DNA from 4 places in the Streptomyces sp. NPDC037401 genome. Region 1 is predicted to be linked to each of the others. Evidence: riboswitches for the same ligand, from Rfam matches in the RefSeq annotation. Region 1 holds a riboswitch; each other region holds the start of a gene.
What was found. A riboswitch is a leader RNA that binds a small molecule or an ion and turns the genes downstream of it on or off. The one in region 1 is predicted to bind cobalamin.

Region 1 (5,649 bases):
GCAGGGTGAACAGCCCGAACACGGTCAGGTTGAGGACCAGGACGAGTACCGCGCCGACCGAGGCGCCCGAGGACACTCCGAGCAGCATCGGGTCCGCCAGCGGATTGCGCACCAGGGCCTGCAGCGCCATTCCGGCCACCGACAGCCCCGCGCCGACCACCCCGGCCAGCAGCACCCGCGGCAGGCGGACGTCGATGACGATCGTCTCGCGCACCGGGGTCCACGTGGGCTCGGCGAGTGACGGGTGCACGCGGTGCAGCAGGATGCTCCACACCTGGTCGGCCCCGACGCTGACCGAGCCCGCCGCGATCGCGGCCGTGGCGGCGCAGACCACCAGGACGCCCAGGAACGCCAGGACCACGCCGTAGGGGATCCCGGGGCGCCGCGCGGGGCCGGGCGGCCGGACCCCCTCGCGGAGCCCGGCCCCTCCGGTCGCCGGGGCTTTCGTCTCGGTCACCGGAACCGGCCCGGGTGGAGCTGCTTCGCCAGCGACTCGACGGCCGACGGCATCCGGACGCCGAGCACCGTGGAGGACAGCGGCAGGACCGCGAACCGCCGGTTCTTGATGGCGGGCACGTCCTTCAGCGCCGGGTTGGAGAGCAGGAACTTCTTCTTGTCCTCGACGGACTGGTCGCCGTAGTCGTAGATGACGATGGCCTCGGGGGCGCGCTGGGCCACCTGCTCGAACGAGACGTCGCCGAAGGCCTTGTCGAGGTCGGCGAAGAGGTTCACCCCGCCGGCCCGCCGGATCATCTCGTTGCCGACGCCCTTGCCGCCCGCCGTGAACGCCGTCTTGTCGCCGCTGTCGTACACGAAGAGCTTGACCGGGGTGACGCCGGCGAGCCGGGTCTCGACCCCGTCGAGGGTGGCGTGCAGCTTCCCCAGCCGCGCCTCGGCCCGCTCGGGCACACCGAAGATCCTGGCGAGCGTACGGATCTCCGCGTCCATGGAGGCCACGTTCACCGGGCCGGTGGGGCATTCCTCGGTGTTCAGGTGGGTGTTGATCCCGGCCTTGGTGAACGCGGCCCGGCTGCGTCCTTCCTTTTCGTCGAAGGTGGACGTCCATCCGCCGTAGACGAAGTCGGGCTCGGCCTCCAGGAGCGCCTCGAAGGAGGGGTACTCCTTGGAGATGACCTTCACGCTGTCGTAGGCGGCCTGGTACTCGGGGAGGATCTTGTCGTCGAGGTAGCCCGTGCCCACCATCGACTTCGCCAGGCCGAGCGAGAGCATGACCTCGGTCGCGTGCTGGTTCAGCGAGACGGCGCGCTGCGGCGGACGCCGGTAGGTGGTCTTCACCCCGCAGTTGTCGACCGTGACCGGAAAGCCCTTGGCGGCCGGATCCGTCGACGAGGTGGCGGAGGGCGTGGTGCCGCCTCCGCAGCCGGATATCAGCAGGGCTGCGGCGAGCACGGACAGCACGGATTTCGGGTGGTTGCGGGGCATGGATGGTCCTCTCACCGCAGATGGATCGGATGGTCTGCACGACTCGTCGGGCGGACGGGCCGAGCGGGGGACGGGCGGCCGGGCCCGTGGGAATCCGGCCAGTCCGGTACGCCCTCCTGCCACCGCTGCCGCAAACTAGTGGCAACTGCATGCAACCCGCAATAAGCCGCGATGCGGAGGGGGAGGGCTCACAGGGGCGCACGGGGTCGCGCGCGACGGATCGCGCTACGGCCCGTGGGGCAGCGGGGCGGCGTCCCCGCCCGGCCACGAAAGCAGCAACGGCCGGGGAGGGCAGGGGGGTTGCACGGGCCGGTGTGCCGGCCCGTCGCCTACGCGGCGGTCGGCCCGGGCACGCCGCCGCGGATCGTGCCGCACGGGTTCGTGCCGCACGGGTTCGTGCCGTACGGGTTCGTGCCGTACGGGTTCGTGCCGTACGGGTTCGTGCCGTACGGGTTCGTGTCGTGCTCGCTCATGACGGGGGCGAGCGTCACCCGGGAGTCGCCCGGAAACCTCGGAACGCGTCCTGCGGTGATGACGGTCGGGTCGGCCACGTCAACTCTCCTTCGCGAGTTGCGGCGGAAAGGCCCCGGAGTGTGTTCTCCGGGACCCCGCATGGCCTTTCGGCCTGCGGGCAGTGGCAGGTCTTCGGACTCGCGGGCACGCCTGCCGGGCCGTTCTCTCCCGGCGGGCACCTACTGGCCGTCGCTTCCCAGGACCGGTTCCGGTCCCAGTGCGTATGACGGCGGTCGTTCCCGCTCACCGCTGCGGGGCAGTCCCGGATTCCCACCGGGTTCCCTCTTGCGACGCATCCCGCCTGGCGGACGGGGCGAACCAGCTGCGCGCACAGCCTACCTGCGAGGCAGGCAGGCCTCACCGGGCCCCGCAGCGCACCGCCCGGGCAGGGCGCGTACGGCGGTTCCCCCTGCCTTCGGCACGGGGTGGCGCATTCGGCCTCCGCTCCGACGGCCACGGGCGCCTCCGCGATCCGTGCGCCCGGCCGGACGGGCCCGTGCGCTGACCGGCGCTCTCGCGCGGGGACCCCGCCGCCCGCCCGTCTGCTCCGGCCGGAGCGGTCGGGTCACCGCCCTCCTGACGGCTTTGGCCGGACCGGGCCTGCCCGCCCGGGCCCGGCCTCCCTAGGATTCCCGCAGCCCCTTCCTCACAGCCTCCGCCGGCCGTTTCCCCCCACCCCCGCTGCGCCGCACGTCCCCGCGTGCCGCCCGGTACCGAAGCAACGGATGGGAGAAATCATGGCCGGTGGATTCCTGGTGAGCGGCGCGATCGGCGCCCTGCTCACCGCCGCCCTGCCCGCGCAGCACAGCCCTTCGGGCATCGTCGACCCGCCGCCGGACCGGATCGTGATCGAGGTCGCGACGGTCAACGGATCCGGGTGTCCGAAGGACACCACCGCCCTCGCGGTGTCGGAGGACAACACCGCGTTCACCGTCACCTACAGCCAGTACATCGTCCAGACCGGCGGCGGCGCACCGCCCACGGCGGCACGCCGGAACTGCCAGCTGAGCCTGGTCGTCCACGTCCCGCACGGCTTCACCTACGCCATCGCCAGCGCCGACTACCGCGGTTACGCCTCGCTCGCGCCGGGTGCGACCGGCATCGAGAAGGCCTCGTACTACTTCCAGGGCTCGCCGCAGACGGCGTACCGCTCGCACGACTTCGGGGGACCGTACGACGACAACTGGCAGGCGACCGACGAGACCGACTGGGCGCAGCTCGTGTGGGCGCCCTGCGGTGTGCAGCGCAACTTCAACATCAACACCGAACTCCGCGTGAACAAGGGGACGTCGGCCCCCGGCGCGACCAGCTACATGACCATGGACTCCACCGACGGCAACATCAGCACGGTCTACCACCTCGCGTGGAAGGAGTGCCGCCAGAGCTGAGCCGGACAGAGCCGGGCGAGTGAGCGCCGGGCGGGGACAACACGGGTCCCCGCCCGGCCCTTTCAGCCGTGGAGCAGGTTCTGCCAGTCCTGCGGGACGCGGCCGGCCGGTCCCGGGGCCGGCTGGTCGGCCGGGTGGCCGGCCGGCGGGGCCAGTTCCGGGCCGGACTTGTACAGGGCGTCGGTGGCGTAGTTCCAGTACCACTCCTCGCCCGGCTCGAAGCTCTGCACCAGGGGATGCCCGGTGGACTTCCAGTGGGCGGTGGCGTGCTGGGCCGGCGAGGAGTCGCAGCAGCCGATGTGGCCGCACTCGGCGCAGCGCCGCAGGTGGAACCACCAGCCGCCCACCGCGTCGCACTCCCCGCAGCCCGTGCCGCTGGGCGGGATGTTCGGGTCGATCCCGTTGATCTCGGTCATGCGGGCTCCTCGGCGGTCTGGGTCGTACGCGCGGTCTCGGTCTCGGTCCCGGTCCCGGTCTGCGGATCCGCTCCGGTCCCGGTCTCCGGGGCGGTCAGCGGCAGCAGCACCTGGAAGCGCGTGTCGCCCGGCAGGGACTCGACGTGGAGGCTGCCGTGGTGCTTGTCGACCACGATCCGCCAGGAGATGTCCAGGCCGAGCCCGGTGCCCTCGCCGACCGGCTTGGTGGTGAAGAAGGGGTCGAAGATGCGGTCGCGGATGTCCTCGGGGACGCCGGGCCCGGTGTCGCGGAACTCCACCAGCAGCCGGTCGCCCTCCCTGGCCGTGCGGACCGTCAGCGTGCCGTCGCGCCCGGTGCTCCCGATGGCGAAGACGGCGTTGTCGATGAGGTTGGTCCACACCTGGTTGAGCTCCGCCGGATAGGCGGGCACGTCGGGAAGGGAGCGGTCGTAGTCCTTGACCACCCGCACCCGGGAACCGATCTTTCCGGACAGCATCAGGAGCGTGCTGTCGAGGAGTTCGTGGACGTCGACGGCCCGGTGCGGGGCGCGGTCGAGCTGCGAGTACTGCTTGGCCGCGTCCACGAGGTGGGAGATGCGGGTGGTGGAGTCGTCGATCTCGTCCATCAGCAGCTCGGTCTCGACCGTGTAGTTGAGCCAGCCCACGGCCGCCGGCAGGATGTCCTCGGCCACGGCCGCCGCGACCTGCTCCAGCCAGTCCGTGTCCAGCCCGGCCTGGACGAAGGTCGGTGCGACCCTCCAGCCCTCCGGGATGCCGTGGTCGTCGAGCCAGTCGGCGAGCTCGTCCTCGCGGTCGGACGCCTCCAGAGGGCTCAACGCCGTCGCCTTCGCGACGCGTTCCACGGTGCGCTCCTGGATCTCGATGAGGTCGGCGATCGCCTCGCGGGAGTAGTTCCCCTGGGCGATGACGGCCAGCTTGTGCCGCATCTTGCCGACCCGTTCCCGCAGCGTCGCGGTGGCCCGGACGGCCGCCGCGGCCGGGTTGTTGAGCTCGTGCGTGAGGCCGGCGGACAACGATCCGAGCGCCAGCAGCCGCTCCCGCTGGCCGACGGCCCGCTGGGTGTTCTTCGCACCGAAGAAGAGCCCCTCCAGCAGGTGGGCGGCCATCGGGAACCACTCCTGCATGAAGTCCGAGAACGACTGCGCCGGCAGCACGAAGAACCGCGTCGGCTCGGTCACCCGCATCGAGTTGTTGTACGTCTGCGGCACCCGCTCGCCCAGATAGGCCTGCATGGCACCCGCGTACACCCCGCGCTGCGACGTCCGGCTCACCTCCACGTCGTCGCCGCCGACCCGGCGGGACAGCACCACGGTGCCCTCGATCATCACGTAGAAGCACGTGGCCGGTTCGCCCTCGGTGTAGACCGGACCGGTCTCGAACCGCTCCACCCGGCCCTCGCCGCACAGCCGCCCGAGCTGCTCCGGGGTGAGCTTCTCGAACAGGAACAGCGAGCCGATCTCCTGCGGACTGCAGGGCATGACCTGCACGTTCATGACTGCTCCAGGTACCGGTGGACGAGCATCACGGCCATGGCCCCCTCCCCGACGGCGGAGGCGACGCGTTTCGCGGACCGGGCACGCGCGTCGCCCGCCACGAACACGCCGGGGATATTGGTCTCCAGGTGGTAGGGCGGCCGGTCCAGCTCCCACTCGGCCGGCGGCCGACCGTCCGGCGTCAGGTCCGGGCCGGCCAGGATGAAGCCGAGTTCGTCGCGCAGCACCGTGCCGTCCAGCCAGTCCGTCAGCGGGGCCGCACCGATGAAGACGAACATCCACTGCGCGTCGACGAGTTCGGTCGCGCCGCTGTCCACGTCCCGCAGCGCGAGCCGCTCCAGGTGGTCGTCGCCGTGCGCCGCCTCGACGAGCGTC
Region 2 (5,649 bases), on a different contig from region 1:
CGGGCCCAGCCACCGTGGCGGTGTCCGGGCGCGTGGTCGAGTGTGTGTCCGTCATGGGGTCACTCCTTGCAGTCCGCGGCGACTGCGGATCAGGAACGCGATGACGACCGGTGCTCCGAAGATCGAGGTGATCGCGTTCAGAGGGAGCACCGCGTCCATGCCCGGCGGCTGGCTGAGCAGCGCGCAGGCCAGCGCGAGGAACGAGCCGGCGAGCATCGACGCCGGGACCAGGACCCGGTGGTCGGAGGTGCCCAGCGCGACCCGTGTCAGGTGCGGTACGGCCAGTCCCAGGAAGGCGACCGGGCCGCAGAACGCCGTGGCCGCTCCGGCCAGCAGGGAGGTGCCGAAGAGCGCGAGGTCGCGGCTGCGCCTCACGTTCAGGCCCATGGTGCGGGCGTAGTCCTCGCCCAGGAGCAGCGCGTTCAGCCGCTTGGTGGTGAGCATCGCCGCGACCAGGCCGACGCCGATCACCGGCAGCATCACCGTGAGGTCGGGCCAGGTCGTGGCGCTGAAACTGCCCAGCCCCCACATCACGAACTGCTGGGCGCGCTCGGGTTGCGCGTAGACGAGCATGACGCTGACCACGGCCGTGGCAGCAGAGCCGATCATGACGCCGATGACCAGCAGGGTGACCGCCGAGCGCACCCAGCGGGAGAGCAGCAGTACCAGTGCCAGCACTGCACCGGCCCCCAGGGAGGCGGCCAGCACGACTCCGAGGCGCCCCAGCCCGGCCAGGCTTCCGGTGAAGGTCCCCGCCACACCCCCCGTGCTGACGACCACGCCCGCCACGCCCAGGCTCGCGCCGGAACTGACCCCGAGGGAAAACGGATCGGCCAGCGCGTTGCGGAAGAGGGTCTGCATCTGGACCCCGGCGACCGCGAGCGCCGCGCCCACGGCGGTCGCCGTCAGGGCACGCGGCAGCCGCACCTCTTCGACGATCACCACCCACCGCGGGTCGGCCTCTTCGCTGCCGAGCAGCACCCGCACCACATCGGTGACCGGTATGTGGTACGAGCCGAAGGCGATCGTCAGAACGAACAGGACCGCGGTGCCGGCCAGCAGCCCGCTGGTGACGGCCAGGCGCCGTCGGATCCCCGGCACCGACCGGTCAGGTGCCGGGGCAGGTGCCCGCCGGGCGACGGCCGGGGCGGCCTGCTGCGTGATCACGCCTTGGGCACCTTGGCGTAGAAGGTGAAGGTGTGGCCCGCCGCCTGGTCCGGGTGCAGGAGGGCGAACAGGTCGGCAAGGACCAGGTCCGGCCGCAGTACGCCGCGCTCGTAGAAGTCGTTGCCGCCGCCGGGGCCTTGCGCCTTGGTGTTCGTCCAGACCTCACCCCCGTTCACGGCACCCAGAGTGCCGTAGCGGCTGTCGGCCTTGACCGCGTCGGCGGTCGACGTCCACGGCTGGCCGACCAGCCACAGGGGCGCGTCGCCGGCCTTGGCATAGACGGCCTCGAAGTTCAACTGGAGGTTGCCGGTTCCCGGCTCATCCGCCCACGGGTAGCTGCCGCCCGCGTCCTTGATCAGCTTGCCCATGTAGCTTCCGCCGGATGCCATGCTCCAGGTGCCCTGGTACATCGTGCCGGGCAGCACCTTGACGGGCTTGGCCGCCGCGACGGTCTTGGCCGCCCTGGCGGCGACCTTCCGGTAGTCGCTCTCGATGGTGTCGAAGACCTCTCCGGCGCGCTTCTCCGCCCCCGTGAGCGCGGCCATGGCCTTGACCCACTCGGCGCGGCCGAGGGGGCTCGCCTCCAGCCATTCGGCGTTGGCGACGACGCCGACGCCGGCCTGGCGCAGCTTGGGGTACTGGGGATCGTCGGTGCCCTGGGTCATCAGGACATCGGGCTTCGCCGCGATGACCTTCTCGGTGTCGATGACCTTGTCCTTGGCGTACTCGGTCACCCTGCCGGACTTCACCCTCTCGCGGACCTCGGCTGAGCTGACGAGGGCACCGCTGGCCATACCGGTCAGGACATCGAGGGTGCCGGTCTCAGTCAGCAGCGGAAGGTGCGTGGTCGAGGCCGAGTACAAGCTCTTGACCGGCACCGTGATCTGCTGCGCCCCGGCGAGGTCACCGCTCAGCTCCGGCTTGGGTGCCCCGCACTTGACCAGGACGTACGACTCCGGCTTGCCCTGGGGGAAAGGCTCCTTGACCGTGAGGACCTGGTAGCTCTTCTCGTACCGCAGGGTGAAGTTCTGCGCGTGCTTCACCGTCGACTTGACGGGGAAGTAGTCCTTGGCCGGATCGAAATCGGTGATGCAGCCGTCACTTCCCGCGGCCCCGGAGGCACGGGAATCAGCGGGACGGACCGCATCACCGTCGCCGCAGGCGGTGAGGGTGAGTCCAGCCGCGAGCAAGGTCGCAACGGCGACGGACCGGTGGAAGGACTTGACTGGTCGTACAGACACGAAGGCTCCAGGCATGCGTCGAAGCGCACCGGTGATATGCGGGTGCGCGTGCGAAACCGACCGCTCAAGGGCGGTCACAGAAGGTACGGAGGGCGGGTTCAGATCCCCGAGGACAAAGCGGGAACGTCACACCGCTGCGACCGGCCTTCGAAGGCAGCCGACAGCGCAGAGCTGACACAGGTACGCGGGCACACGAGTGCCACCGTCCTCCCTCGGGGAAATCCGCCCCGGTACATTGAGGTGCGACGGCGTGAGTCTCCTGACTCGGGATCAACACTTCCCCGGCCTTCCCACCCAGCGGGCGGTGGCTTCGGCGGAGTCGCTCCCCCTACACAGTGGCGGTACCGTGCCGGAATCTCACCGGCTTCCTCGTTCCGCCGTCGCTTGACGAAGCGAAGCATCCCAGACTGCGGCACCGCACGCCAGCCCAACTCCTGTGCGTCAGGCCACAACAGAGCCACACCAGCAGCCATCACCTTCCGTACCACGAGTCCGGTCGTTGGTACCTTCGGACGGGACCGTGCCCGTGCGCGTGCTGCGGCCGCCATACGGTCAGGCATGTGCGGGCCAGGCGCTCCGCGCGACACCAGGCCCGGTGTTGCTCAGCCGCGGCGGTGGTTCGCACGGCCCCGGGCAATGTGGCGCAGAGGGCGGCGGGACGAAGCGCCGGTCCAGCCACTCCTGCGGCTTTCCCCCGCCTCACCGTAGGACTTCTCCCTCGACGTGGTGCGTCGCCTCGGGATGGGTGACGACGTAAAGAGTGCGCACGAGTGCGTGCCCTCCTACTAGGTAGCGTCCTGGTCAATTGCAGTCTGCAACTACGAAAGAGACAGTTCGAAACCATCAAGCGGGTTCTTCAGCACCGGCTCGGGTGCCGGCGTGGCTGTCGGAGTCGACTCCAGGTGCCGTTGCAGGTGAGGCGGTCGACGATGGCCACGCGATGGCGTGGATCGGCGAGGCTCTCGGTCCAGGCGCCGACGGATTCCTTCACTCCGCCCTGGTTGTCCCTAGACCCGGCGCCCTCGTACTCGATGGACCGTCACACCGGCCCGCGAATCCCTGTCCTGCCAGGCGATCGGAGTCGCGCGGGAACACCGACCCGCTGCGCCACGGGCCGTAGCGCCATTCTTCGCACGCGACCCTGCGCGCCCCCGTGAGCCCTCCCGGCCCGCATTCCGGCTCGTTGCGTCAAGGGTGCAGTTGCCTCCGGCTTCCGGCTGCGGTCACAGGAGTGCTTACCAGACTGGCTGGATTCCTACGGGGCGCACATGCGACCAGAACAGCGGCGTCAGGCCGCGCCGGTCAGCGGCAGCGGCAGCGGCAGCGGCAGCGGCAGCGGAGAAGCCGGCCGGCGGCTCTTGGCTCTACTCTCCGCGATAAGCGGTCACCAGCAGCGTGGCCGCCGCCCGCGGCCCCGAGCTGGTGGCGGGCAGAGTCTCCACGGAGATCTTCGTCAGGCCGGCCTCATCGAGCAGCTTCGTCCAGACCTGCTCTTGCAGGACCCACCGCTTCAACACCGCCGCCTCTCCCTCCGGGGTCTTCGCCGGCAGCTCCGCCGCCACGACGTCGGGCTCGGCGGGTGCCCCGGTCAGGTAGTGGGCGAGCGTGGAGAACACCAGGCGCCCGCCCGGCCGCAGCGCCTGCGCAGCCACCGGCAGCAGCTCGCGCGGGTCGGCGAAGTCGACGGCCCCGAACACGCTGTACAGCACGTCGTACGTACCGGCCGCGCCCCGCAGGTGCGCGACGACATCGTCTGCGACCAGCTGGAGGCGCGGCGCCAGCGCCCCGTACAGGTCACGGGCCAGCGCCTGCTGCGCGGAGGAGGAATCGACCGCGACGACCTGCTCCGGCAGGTGATGGACCGCCAGGTGAGCCGCGTGCCGGGCCGCTCCCGCGCCCAGATCCCCCACCCGCAGGCCGGCCAGGTCGCCCAGCACGTCCGCGCCCGGCCCGCCGTCTTGGCTCCAGACCCAGAAGAAGCTCGCGGGGACCGCACGGTCCGTCTCGGCACGGGCGCGCCCGTAGTGGTGCCAGAGGTCTGAGGTGGTGGTCACCCGCCTCATCCTTGCGCTTCCGCCCCACTCGCGGGCCGGTTCCGCCGAATGTCACCCGCCCGTGTCCGGGGCCCCGCAAGGCCCCTGACGCCGGCCGCCGCGGGGTCAGTGCGAGTCGTTCCCCGGGTGACAGGGCCCGCACTTGGCGGCGTCCGCCCACAGGGGCAGATCGACCTCCCAGCCGTCGGCGGCGACCCGCTGCGCCGTCCTCGTCACCGAGCCGTCGTTCTTGAACTCGATGTCGGGGATGTGATGCAGGAAATGGCCGCCGTTGTGCCGCTCGCACAGCTCCGCGTACGACACGGTGTCCAGGATGATCGTGTGCACGCCGATGTCGACGAGGGAACTCGGCGCCAGGCCCAGCTTCTCGCCCCGGTGCGCCATCGCGGTGAGCAGGTACGCGTACCCCTGCCCCAGCACCCGCTCGGCCATCACCGAGTCGTACGGGTAGTCCCGCATCAGGAGCCCGACCTGCTTCTTCCACAGGTCTGCCGGCACGACCTCCCGCACCGACCGGACCGGACAGGCCATCGGGTCGGTGGCAGGCGAAGACGCGACGGTAGTTGCCATTGTGCCTCCCTTGGACGAGCGCCGCAGTGCGAGGCGCTGTGCCCACCCCACCACCCGGCCGCCGCCAGGAGCTGTCAACTGCCTCTCTGTGCAAAGCAGTTGCGGATCGTGCAAACAGTCTCGACGGCCCCGAAGCGTCCCCGTACCGTAGAGGCCCCCTGTCGTGCGGCGTGGGAGGGACACGTGCCCGTTGACCCGCTCTGGAATAGCCACTTCGCGCGCCAGGCCGCCGCCGAGCGCCATCCCGGCGCCCTCATCCGCCTTGGACGCCAGCACCGCGCATGGACCCTCGCTGCCCTCGGTGAGCGCCTGGGCTGCTCCTCGGCCACCGTCTCCCGCCTGGAGCGCCGCACCCGCGTCACCGATCTCTCGCTCGTCCACCGCGCAGCGCTCGAAGTCGGCGTGCCCCAACACGTCCTCGCCGCCTCGCTGGCACCACCGGCTAAGGCCACTAGAGTGACGGCCAGTTCACGTGAGGCCGAGGAGGACCAGATGCGCCGCCGCACGCTGCTCACCGCCACGGCGGCCGCGGGCCCGGCCGCGCTCCTGGCCGGCCTGGACGACGCGCTCGCCGCCACTCCGGCGCCTACCAACACCGGCCCGCTCGACGGCCGGTT
Region 3 (5,649 bases), on a different contig from region 1:
CACCCGGAAGGCGCTGCCCTGGGAGCCCGCCACCCTGTCCGAGATGGCCGGTGCGCGCGACGGGGCGGTCAATGCCAACGACCACGGCGGGTACTTCCTCATGGGCCCGCTGCACTGCGACAACGCCGACTACCTCGCCCCCCGCCACGCCCGGGGCTATCCGCGCAGCCGGGACGAGGCCACCACCGAACTCCTCGCCTGCATCCGTACGTCCGTCGCCCGCTTCCGCAACGCGGTCCGGGCGGCCGACGGCCTCGTCGACGCACAGGGACGGGTACGGGCCGACCAGAGCGACCTGTCCTCCCACTGCACCTGGGACGAAGCGCCCGACCGGGCCAAGTGCGGAGTCCTGGCACAGCTCGGCCGCGGCTGGCACCAGATCCAGGACTTCTACGCGCACTCGAACTGGGCCGACCGTGCGGCCCCCGGTCCGGTCGGCGTGACCAACCCTCCCGGACTCGCGCGCACCGGCGTCGCACCGTTCCTCGACATCCGCCGCTACAGCACCATGAACGACGCCGACTGGACCCGGGAGGCGCGCGCCCGCATACCCGCGGACCTGACGACCGGCTGCTACTCCGACTTCGATTCCACCGGCGTCAGGGCCGACGACTGCGCCGGCCGTGTCGCCCACAACCGCGACCTGAACAAGGACACGGCCGCATCCCCGCGCTCGCGAACCGGCGGCAACTTCCGCAGCGCCGTGTCCGGGGCCACGGCCGAGACCTCCCGTCAGTGGAACGACTTCAAGGCCGAGCTGCTCAGGGCCTATCCCGACCACCGGCGCGGCGAGCAGATGGTCTGCGCCATCGTCCACGACGACCCTGCGGCGAGCTGCCGCTGACCACGGAGAGGGCGTGCCGCGTTGATCGGTTCCCGAGGGCGGCGGCAGCTCATGCCGGCTGCGGCACGAAGCGGTGCATCTCGTCGGCACCGGGCTGTACGACGCCGTAGCTGTTCTCCGGTACCTCGTTCCATGCGCCCGGGAGGTCGCCGAGGGGCTCGGACACGATGAGGCGGGTCTCGTCGGAGACGTCCCGCAGGAACGCCAGATCCGGGTGCAGCCTGCGCAGTGCGTCCACGCGGCTGCTGTAGAACAACGACCGGGACCGCTGCGCGCTGGAGTAGCGGAAGGCCCAGAGGCGCACCCCGTCGGTCACGGCGAGCGTCATCTGGAGCGGGAACTCCACGCCGTGTTCACGGCCTGCGCGCTCCACCACTCCCGCCATCCGGGCCACGGCGGACGGCGGGTCCTGCTCCAGGCCGAACGTGAGCGCCAGGTAGAACATCACCTCGGAGTCGGTCGTTCCCTCGATGTCGGAGAACAGCGCGGGCTCTATCCGGAGGATGAGCTCCCGGCGCATGAGGTGGAAGCCGGCGATGGCGCCGTTGTGCATGAACATCCAGTTGCCGTGCCGGAACGGATGGCAGTTCGACTGCTGCACCGCCGTGCCGGTCGACGCGCGGATGTGGGCGAAGAACAGCGGGGAGCGGACGTGGTCCGCCATCTCACGCAGGTTGCGGTTGTTCCAGGCCGGGCCCACGTCCCTGAGGAGCGCGGGCGTGCTGTTCTCCTCCGTGAACCATCCGATGCCGAAGCCGTCGCCGTTCGTCGTCTCCACGCCCAGCCTGGAGTGCAGGCTCTGGTCGATCAGCGAGTGGGCCGGTCTGTACAGGATGGTGTCGAGCAGCACGGGTGTTCCCGAGTAGGCGAGCCATCGACACATGTGCGATCACCTGTGTTCCTCACTGCCACCTGCGGACGCTCGCCCCGCTCGGCCCCGCTCCGGGTCGGCACGAGTGCGGCGATCACACTTCATTCTGGCGACCCGCACCGGTGATCGCCACGCGGGCGGGGGCCGCCGTACCGGGATGTGGACAACTCGCTCCGGCTTCCGGGAATGCCGTCTAGTCTGGCCGGGCAGCTGGTTCGCCCCGTCCGCCAGGCGGGATGCGTCGCAAGAGGGAACCCGGTGGGAATCCGGGACTGCCCCGCAGCGGTGAGCGGGAACGACCGCCGTCATACGCACTGGGACCGGAACCGGTCCTGGGAAGCGACGGCCAGTAGGTGCCCGCCGGGAGAGAACGGCCCGGCAGGCGTGCCCGCGAGTCCGAAGACCTGCCACTGCCCGCACGCGCCCAGCCGTGTGCGGACATCCCGGTGACCTCGTGGGCGGGTCGGCGACACATATCAGGCGGACGTCCGCGCGTACCCACGCGGACGCGGCAGCGACGGTCCGCCGGTGCGTCACCCCTTCGCGCCCCGACCCGTCGCCGGGTCCATGGAGACATGCTCGCGAAGGAGAGTTCCGTGACCCCCAAGTCCGCAGCCGCGGCGGTGCAGGCCACCGTGTACGGCTACCCCCGCCAAGGCCGGCACCGGGAACTGAAGAAGGCCGTCGAGGGGTACTGGAAGGGCCGCGTCAGCGCCGACGCCCTTCAGGAGACCGCCCGGGACCTGCGCCGGACCACGTGGCGGCAGCTGGCCGACGCCGGCATCACCGAGGTCCCGACCGGCGACTTCTCGTACTACGACCACGTCCTCGACACCAGCGTCATGGTCGGCGCGATCCCGGCCCGTCACCGCGCCGCGGTCGACGCGGACGCCCTCGACGGGTACTTCGCCATGGCGCGCGGCACCCAGGACGTGGCGCCGCTGGAGATGACCAAGTGGTTCGACACCAACTACCACTTCCTCGTCCCCGAACTCGGCCCGGACACCGTCTTCACGGCCGACCCCTCGAAGCAGCTGGCCGAACTCGGGGAAGCGCTCGGCCTCGGGCACACCGCCCGTCCCGTGCTGCTCGGCCCGGTCACCTACCTGCTGCTGTCCAAGCCCGCGCCCGGCGTGGCACCCGGCTTCGAACCGCTGACCCTGCTCGACCGCCTGCTCCCGGTGTACGCCCGGGTCCTCGCCGAGCTGCGCGCCGCCGGCGCCGCATGGGTCCAACTGGACGAACCGGCCCTCGTCCAGGACCGGACGCCGGCCGACCTGAACGCCGCCGCGCGCACCTACCGGGAGCTGGGCCGGCTCACCGACCGGCCGAAGCTCCTGGTCGCCTCGTACTTCGACCGGCTCGGCGAAGCGCTGCCCGTCCTGGCCAAGGCGCCCGTCGACGGGCTCGCGCTCGACTTCACCGAGGCCGCCGCGGGCAACCTGGCCGACCTCGCCGCCACCGGCGGCCTGCCCGGCAAGCGCCTCGTCGCCGGAATCGTGAACGGCCGCAACGTCTGGATCAACGACCTCGAGAAGTCCCTGTCCACCCTCGGCACCCTGCTGGGGCTCGCCGACCGGGTCGACGTGGCGGCGTCCTGCTCGCTGCTGCACGTACCGCTGGACGCCGCCGCCGAGCGGGACTTCGACCCCCAGGTACGGCGCTGGCTCGCCTTCGCGCGCCAGAAGACCTCCGAGATCACCACCCTCGCCCGCGGACTCGCGCGCGGCACGGACACCATCGCCGCCGAACTCGCCGCCAACCGCGCCGACCTGGCCTCGCGCGCACGCTCCGCGATCACGCACGATCCGGCGGTACGGACCAGGGCCGCGGCCGTCACCGACGCCGACGGCCGCCGCTCCCAGGGCTATGCCGAACGGTCCGCGGCGCAGCGCGCGCACCTGGGCCTGCCCCTGCTCCCCACGACCACCATCGGCTCCTTCCCGCAGACGACCGACCTGCGCACGGCCCGCGCCGACCTGCGCGCCGGACGGATCGACGCGGCCGGATACGAGGAGCGCATCGAGGCCGAGATCCGCGAGGTCCTCGCCTTCCAGGAGAAGACCGGGATCGACGTCCTCGTGCACGGCGAGCCCGAACGCAACGACATGGTGCAGTACTTCGCCGAACAGCTCACCGGGTACCTCGCCACCCAGCACGGCTGGGTCCAGTCCTACGGCACCCGCTACGTCCGGCCACCGGTGCTGGCCGGTGACATCTCCCGCCCCGCGCCCATGACCGTGCGCTGGACGACGTACGCCCAGGCGCAGACCGGCCGCCCCGTCAAGGGCATGCTGACCGGCCCGGTCACCATGCTCGCCTGGTCGTTCGTACGGGACGACCAGCCGCTCGGCGACACCGCCCGCCAGGTGGCGCTCGCGCTGCGGGACGAGGTCTGCGACCTGGAGGCGGCCGGTACTTCCGTCATCCAGGTCGACGAGCCCGCGCTGCGCGAGACCCTTCCGCTGCGGGCGGCCGGCCGTGCGGAGTACCTCGCGTGGGCCACCGAATCGTTCCGCCTCACCACGAGCGGGGTACGGCCGGACACCCAGATCCACACGCACATGTGCTACGCGGAGTTCGGAGACGTCCTCCGGGCCATCGACGACCTCGACGCCGACGTCATCAGCCTGGAGGCCGCCCGGTCCCACATGCAGGTGGCCGGCGAACTCGCGGGCGCCGGCTACCCGCGCGAGGTCGGGCCGGGCGTGTGGGACATCCACTCGCCGCGCGTCCCGTCGGCCGAGGAGGCGGCGGCCCTGCTCCGCAAGGGGCTCGCGGCGATCCCCGCCGAGCGGCTGTGGGTCAACCCCGACTGCGGCCTCAAGACGCGCGGCTGGCCGGAGACCCGGGCCTCACTCGAACACCTGGTCGCCGCGGCCCGCACGGTCCGGACGGAACTGCGCGCCGGCTGAGTCCGCTTGGGCCCGGCCGAGCCCGGCCGGAGCCGGAAGGAGCCGCCGCGCGCGCCCCTTCCGGCTCCGGCAGCGGAGCGCTCGGCGCCGTCAGGGCCCGGGGGCGCGGCGGCGGTGGACGCGGGCGAGGACGAGGACCGTGTCGTCGGTCGGGGTGCCGGGGCGGAGGTTCGTCAGGATGCGGTCCGCGAGGGCCTCCAGCGGGCCGGACGGACCGCTCAGCTCGGCGCGCAGGGCACCGAGGCCGGCCTCGATGTCGCGGCCCCGCGCCTCGATGAGGCCGTCGGTGTACAGGGCGAGGACCGAGTCCTCCGGGAGGTGGATCCCGGTCGTCCGAAAGGGGAGGCCGCCGACGCCGAGGGGGACTCCCAGGACGTCGTCGACGGTCTCGACGGTGCCGTCGGGGTGGCGGACCAGGGGTGGCGGGTGTCCGGCGCTGGCGATGCGGGCGCGTCCGCTCGTCGCGTCGTACTCGACGTACAGGCACGTCGCGAGCTCGATGCCGGCCTCCTGGGCGCAGGCGTCGAGCTCGGTGAGCAGGTCGTCCGGTTCGATGCCGTGCCTGGCCAGGGCCTTGGTGGTGATGCGGAGCCGGCCCATGGCCGCGGCGGCCGGCACCCCGTGTCCCATCACGTCGCCCACGACGAGGGCGAGCCGGTCGCCCGGCAGGCTGATCACGTCGTACCAGTCGCCGCCGACCTCGGTGATGCGGCTGCCGGGTACGTAGCGGTGGGCCACCTCGGCGTACGGGCCGCTCGCCAGCCCGCTGGGCAGCAGGGCCCGCTGGAGCGTGAGCGAGATGTCCTGGACGCGGCTGTACAGCCGGGCGTTGTCCAGGCAGATCGCGGCGCGTGACGCGAGCTCGCCGGCCAGGTTGAGGTCGTCCGGGGTGAAGGCGGGCCGCCGGGCGGACCGGCCGAACATGGCGATGCCCTGGACGGTGCCCCGGGCGATGAGGGGGGCGACGATGATGTACGCGACGCCGCTCGCGGCCAGCAGCTGTGCGCGCGACTCGATGA
Region 4 (5,649 bases), on a different contig from region 1:
CCCGTCCGGGCAGCCCGGGTCCGGCGCCGCGGGCGCGCACGAGAAGCGGCAGCCGCGCACCACGTCCACCGGCGGCAGCAGCGCCGACAGCGCGCGCACGGCCGTGGACTTGGCGGTGCCCTTCTCGCCGCGCACGAGCACCCCGCCGACCGCCGGGCTCACGGCGTTCAGCAGCAGCGCCAGGCGCAGTTCGTCCTGGCCGACCACCGCGCTGAACGGAAAGTTCGTCTGGCTCGTCATGAGGGTGCCCCCGGTGCGATGAAGGGGAGGCCGGCGGGTGCGCCGGTCTCGATGAGCCGCAGCAGCGCCGCGGTGTCGGCGTGCTCCTCGATCAGGTCGCCCAGCAGGTCCAGCTGCTCTTCGCGCAGCGTGCCGAACGACGTGTCCGGAGCCGGTGTGAACCGCCGCCCGGCGGCCCGGGCGACCTCCCGCAGGAACGCCCGGCGGAAGGCGTCGCTCTCCAGCGAGCCGTGCCAGTGCGTGCCCCACACCTCGCCGACCCGGCAGCCGTCCAGGAAGGGCTCCCCGCCCAGCACTTCGGCGACCCCGTGGTGGATCTCGTAGCCCTCGACGGGCTCGCCCAGCGCGGTGCCCACGGGCCGCGCGAGGGTCTTCTCCACGGCGAAGCGGACCCGGACCGGAAGCAGTCCGAGGCCGGGCACCGTGCCCGCCCGGGACTCCACCTCGTCCTCGATCACCTCGCCGAGCGCCTGGAACCCGCCGCAGATCCCGAGCACCGGCCGGCCCGCGGCGGCCCGGCGCGCCAGCGCGTCCGCGAGACCGCGCTCGCGCAGCCATTCCAGCGCTTTCACCGTGCCGCGCGTCCCCGGTACGACGACGAGGTCGGCGTCCGCCAGCTCCTCGGCCCGGTCCACGAACCGCACGACGACGCCCGGCTCCGCGGCCAGCGCGTCCACGTCCGTGAAGTTCGACATCAGGGGCACCGCGCAGACCGCGACCCGCAGCACGTCCTCGCCCACGGGCGGGGCGACGGCCGACTCGCGCACCGCCCCGCGCAGCGAGACGCGCAGGCCGTCCTCCTCGTCGATGCCCAGCCCGTGCCGGTACGGCAGCACGCCGTACGTCGACCGGCCGGTGAGCCCGCGCAGCATCTCCATGCCCGGTTCCAGCAGCGAGACGTCGCCGCGGAACTTGTTGACCAGATAGCCGGCGATCAGCTCCTGGTCCGCGGCGCTCAGCAGGGCCGTCGTCCCGAAGAAGGAGGCGAAGACCCCGCCCCGGTCGATGTCCCCGACGACCACCACGGGGAAGCGGGCGGCGCGGGCGATGCCCATGTTCACGATGTCGGTGCGGCGCAGGTTGATCTCGGCGGGACTGCCCGCTCCTTCGCAGATCACGGCGTCATACGTGCCCCGCAGCTGCTCCAGGCAGTCCGTGACCACGCCGAGGAGCTGCTCCTGCCGCCCGCCGTGGTAGCCACGCGCACTCATCTCGCCCACCGGCTTGCCCAGCAGCACCACCTGGCTGCTGCGGTCGCTGCCCGGCTTGAGCAGCACGGGGTTCATCAGGGCGGTGGGCTCCACCCGGGCGGCCTGGGCCTGCATGGCCTGCGCCCGGCCGATCTCGGCGCCCTCGCGGGTCACGAAGGAGTTCAGGGACATGTTCTGCGCCTTGAACGGCGCCACCTTGACGCCCTGGCGCACCAGCCAGCGGCAGATGCCCGCCGTGACGACGCTCTTGCCCGCGTCCGAGGTGGTGCCGGCGACCAGCAGTCCGCCGCCCCGGCGCGCCGCTCCGCCGCCCCGGCCGCCCGCCGGTCCGCCGGCCCGTCCTGCGACCGGCCCCGCGCCGCTCATGCCCGCCCCTTCCGTCGTACCCGTGACACGGCCAGCCGGCCCGCCGCACAGGCGCCCAGCGCGAGCCAGGTCACCTGCCGGGAGAGCCGTACCGCCCGCTCGATGTCGGCGGCCTCGACCGGCCGCCCCGCCGCGCCGTTGAGCACCGGCCGGTGCTCGACCCGGCCGGCGTACGCGAGCGTGCCGCCCATCCGCACGCCCAGCGCCCCCGCGAACGCCGACTCCACCGGCCCGGCGTTGGGGCTCGGGTGGCGGTCCGCGTCGGCGCGCCAGGCCCGTACCGCCCCCCGGCGGTCCGGTCCGGCCAGGACGGCCGCGGCCGCCGTCAGGCGGGCACCCGGCCAGCCGGCCAGGTCGTCCAGCCGCGCCGAGGCCCAGCCGTAGCGCAGGTACCGGGGGGAGCGGTGGCCGACCATCGCGTCCAGGGTGTTCACGGCCCGGAAGGCCAGGAGACCGGGCACGCCGAGGGCGGCGCCCCACACGAGGGCGCCGACCACGGCGTCCGAGGTGTTCTCGGCCACGGACTCGACGACGGCACGGGCGATCTGCTGCTCGTCCAGGGAGTGCGGATCGCGCCCGCACAGGTGCGGCAGCCGCTCGCGGGCCACCTCGGTGTCGCCCGCGACCAGCGCCCCGCCGATCGCGCGGGCCTCCCGGCCCAGCGAGGTACCGCCGACGACGGTCCAGGTGGCGGCGGCGGTCAGGGCGATGCGGACGGCGGCGGGCCGGGAGCGCACGGCGCGGGCGCCCAGCGCGCCCAGCGCGGCCGCGCCTCCGGCGCACACCAGGGTGTGCAGGACGCCCCGGCCGCGCTGGCTGCCCGGGTCGTCGTTCCACAGGGCCCGTTCCACGGCTGCGGCGGCACGGCCGAAAGCGGCGACGGGGTGTCCGCGTCGCGGATCCCCCAGGATCCGGTCGCCGATCAGCCCGGCCGCCGCGCCGTACGCGAAAACGCGATCGGCACGCATGGCAGGTATGTGTCCTCACTCAGGGTCCGCGCCCTGGTTCGACGTGACCGGCGGTGAGAGTCTCCTGGCTCCCGGATCGGCGGCTCCCCCGGCCTTCCAGCCCGCGGGGGGCCGTGACGCACGGTGGGGGAGAGCTCCCCGGTGACAGTGGCGGGACCGCGCCGGATTCGCACCGGACTTCCTCTCCTGCCGCCGTATTGGCTCGGGCAGTCCACCACGCACCGCGATGGCCCGTCAACTCGCCGTTGACCTGCACAAGGACAGTGTGCGCAGCCCCACACGGGCGGCCGGGACCGGGCCGCGGGGGCGGGGGCGGGTACGCGAAAGCTCCCCCGGAGGCGGCCTCCGGGGGAGCTTTCGCGGTGACGTCAGGCGACGATCAGGTAGATCCCGTAGCTCACGGCCGCCGCGCAGAGCGCGAAGGCGGCGTAGGCGCCGGAGCGGGCCAGGGTCGCGGCCCCGCCCTGCTCGGTCGCGGCCTCGTGCTTGGAGAGGCCGACGAGCCCGAGGGTGAAGAGGGCCACGACGAGCACGGTGGCCGTCAGGCTGACTCCGAAGACGGAGCCGAGAGCTGCCCAGTCGATCTTCATACTGCTGATCCTCTGTTCTGGTCCGGCCGGGTCAGACCGCGGCGGCCGGGGCGGCCGGGGTCTCGTCGTGGGCCGGGGCCGGGATGGTGGCCTTGAGGTCCTCGTCGGTCACGGCGGCGGTGGTGCCGGCCGGCGGGGGCGTGACGGCCGCGATGGCGGTGGTCACGACACCGGGGGCCTCGGCGTCGGCGTCGACGTCGTTGACGTTGTTGTGGTCGACGACCTGGCGGCGCGAGACCAGCCAGATGGCGAGGCAGGAGCCGACGAGGAAGACCGCGACGGCGGCGACGCCCCAGTCGCCCTGGCGGGTGACGAGCTCGGCGAGCGCGCCGACCAGCGCGGCGGCCGGCAGGGTCAGGCCCCAGGCCACGAACATGCGGGTGGCGGTGGACCAGCGGACCACGCCGCCCTTGCGGCCGAGGCCGGCACCCATGACCGCGCCGGAGCACGAGTGGGTGGTGGAGAGCGAGAAGCCGAGGTTCGAGGAGGCCAGGATGACGCTGGCGGCCGAGGTCTGGGCGGCGAAGCCCTGCTGCGGCTGCAGGTCGGTCAGGCCCTTGCCCATGGTGCGGATGATGCGCCAGCCGCCCAGGTACGTGCCGAGCGCGATCGCGACACCGGCGGAGACGATGACCCAGACCGGCGGGTTCGAGTCGGGGGCGATCGCACCGCCGGCGACGAGCGCCAGCGTGATGATGCCCATCGTCTTCTGCGCGTCGTTGGTGCCGTGCGCCAGGGAGACCAGGCCTGCGGAGGCGATCTGCCCCGCGCGGTAGCCCTTGGCCGAGGTCTTGTCGCCGACCTTGCCGCCGAGCTTGTACGTCAGCTTGGTGGCCAGCATGGCGGCCACACCGGCCACGAGCGGGGCGGCGATCGCGGGGATCAGCACCTTGGTGACGACGACGCCGCCGTTGACGGCGCCGATGCCGGCGGACGCGACCGCGGCACCGATCAGACCGCCCATGAGGGCGTGGGAGGAGCTGGAAGGCAGCCCGACCAGCCAGGTCAGGAGATTCCAGAGGATCGCGCCGACCAGCGCCGCGAAGATCACCTCTGGCTGAATGCCCTCCTCGTTGACCAGACCCTTGGAGATCGTCTTGGCGACCTCCACGGACATGAACGCGCCGACGAGGTTGAGCACGGCGGACATGGCCACCGCCGTCTTGGGCTTGAGAGCGCCAGTCGAGATGGTGGTGGCCATCGCGTTGGCGGTGTCGTGGAAACCGTTCGTGAAGTCGAAGACGAGAGCGGTAACGATCACGATCCCGAGGAGAAGCGTTATGTGCTCCATTTACCCAGGCTTCTGTTTGAGGTCAGTGGCTCGGCGACCGTAGGCAACCTGAGTGAACGGAAGGTGAACTGGGACGGGCTGCCCGGTGTACCGGATCGGTAACCGGTCGAGTGATTTGACCCGATTTTCTCCGCCCTGCTCTGGTTTACGCACGTCAGAACACGGTAAACGGAACGCAACCGGAGCGACTTCCGCCGCTCCGCCGCGTCCCGGAAGAGATCCAGATCACCCCGCGGACTGGCCGCTCCGCCCCGGCCGCCCGACACTGGAGCCGTGCGCACCGCAACAGCGACGGCAGCGGCCGTCACCACCCTGCTGGGCGCCGGAGCGGCCGCCGTCGCGGCCGGCCGGTACGCAGGCGACGCGGCCCTGCGGCCCGCCCCCGGGCGCCCGCTGCCCGGCGGCCCCCGGCTCAGCGTCCACGCCACTGCCCCCGGACGGGTCTCCCTGACCCGCTCCCTGGCCTCCCTGCTCCCCGGGACGTACGGACTCGACGCACCCGGCGTGCACGCCGTGGTCGGCCCGGTCCTCGACGGCGCCCCGCACGAGCCCGACACCGTCGTGCGCCGGCTCGCCCGGGTCACCCACGGCGCCCTGGAGCCCGGGGTCCGGGTCCGGCTCACCCCCACGCTCCACCTCGGCGACCCGCGCAGCGCCCTGGGTCTCGACCACGCCGACGTCGACGTCCCCGGCGAGCTCGGCGCGCTGCCCGCCTGGTTCGTACCCGCCGCCCGCCGCACGTGGGTGATCACCGTGCACGGACTCGGCTCCACGCGCGAGCACCCGATGAACCTCATGCCCTTCCTGCACCGCATGCAACTGCCGGTCCTCGACCTCGCGTACCGCAACGACCTGGGCGCCCCGCGCTCGCCGGACGGCCTCGGGCACCTCGGCGAATCGGAATGGCGCGATCTCGACGCCGCGATCCGCTACGCCGTGCGCTTCGGCGCCGAGCGCGTCGTCCTGCACGGCTGGTCCACCGG

Region 2: linked by a shared signal. The riboswitch ahead of ACZ7H1_RS30425 (ABC transporter substrate-binding protein) and the one ahead of ACZ7H1_RS03785 (hypothetical protein) in region 1 are both predicted to bind cobalamin.
Region 3: linked by a shared signal. The riboswitch ahead of metE (5-methyltetrahydropteroyltriglutamate--homocysteine S-methyltransferase) and the one ahead of ACZ7H1_RS03785 (hypothetical protein) in region 1 are both predicted to bind cobalamin.
Region 4: linked by a shared signal. The riboswitch ahead of ACZ7H1_RS18385 (cobalamin biosynthesis protein) and the one ahead of ACZ7H1_RS03785 (hypothetical protein) in region 1 are both predicted to bind cobalamin.

What each region holds. Positions count from the first base shown of each region.
Region 1 is NZ_JBVJWO010000003.1:194,764-200,412, reverse strand. Features, by position in the region: gene ACZ7H1_RS03795 (FecCD family ABC transporter permease) at 1-457, opposite strand, end outside; gene ACZ7H1_RS03790 (ABC transporter substrate-binding protein) at 454-1,443, opposite strand; gene ACZ7H1_RS03785 (hypothetical protein) at 1,773-1,994, opposite strand; cobalamin riboswitch at 2,063-2,295, opposite strand; gene ACZ7H1_RS03780 (DUF4360 domain-containing protein) at 2,694-3,344, shown strand; gene ACZ7H1_RS03775 (UBP-type zinc finger domain-containing protein) at 3,407-3,760, opposite strand; gene ACZ7H1_RS03770 (ATP-binding protein) at 3,757-5,274, opposite strand; gene ACZ7H1_RS03765 (NAD(P)/FAD-dependent oxidoreductase) at 5,271-5,649, opposite strand, start outside.
Region 2 is NZ_JBVJWO010000036.1:54,490-60,138, forward strand. Features, by position in the region: gene ACZ7H1_RS30420 (FecCD family ABC transporter permease) at 52-1,167, opposite strand; gene ACZ7H1_RS30425 (ABC transporter substrate-binding protein) at 1,164-2,408, opposite strand; cobalamin riboswitch at 2,641-2,821, opposite strand; partial or broken gene ACZ7H1_RS30430 (histidine phosphatase family protein) at 3,054-3,127, opposite strand; gene ACZ7H1_RS30435 (class I SAM-dependent methyltransferase) at 3,773-4,462, opposite strand; gene ACZ7H1_RS30440 (glycine-rich domain-containing protein) at 4,568-5,032, opposite strand; gene ACZ7H1_RS30445 (helix-turn-helix domain-containing protein) at 5,216-5,649, shown strand, end outside.
Region 3 is NZ_JBVJWO010000001.1:332,318-337,966, reverse strand. Features, by position in the region: gene ACZ7H1_RS01455 (hypothetical protein) at 1-844, shown strand, start outside; gene ACZ7H1_RS01450 (class II glutamine amidotransferase) at 894-1,727, opposite strand; cobalamin riboswitch at 1,910-2,140, shown strand; gene metE (5-methyltetrahydropteroyltriglutamate--homocysteine S-methyltransferase) at 2,312-4,630, shown strand; gene ACZ7H1_RS01440 (SpoIIE family protein phosphatase) at 4,721-5,649, opposite strand, start outside.
Region 4 is NZ_JBVJWO010000015.1:150,489-156,137, forward strand. Features, by position in the region: gene ACZ7H1_RS18375 (putative cobaltochelatase) at 1-240, opposite strand, end outside; gene ACZ7H1_RS18380 (cobyric acid synthase) at 237-1,817, opposite strand; gene ACZ7H1_RS18385 (cobalamin biosynthesis protein) at 1,814-2,785, opposite strand; cobalamin riboswitch at 2,844-2,968, opposite strand; gene ACZ7H1_RS18390 (hypothetical protein) at 3,154-3,375, opposite strand; gene ACZ7H1_RS18395 (inorganic phosphate transporter) at 3,407-4,666, opposite strand; gene ACZ7H1_RS18400 (alpha/beta hydrolase) at 4,940-5,649, shown strand, end outside.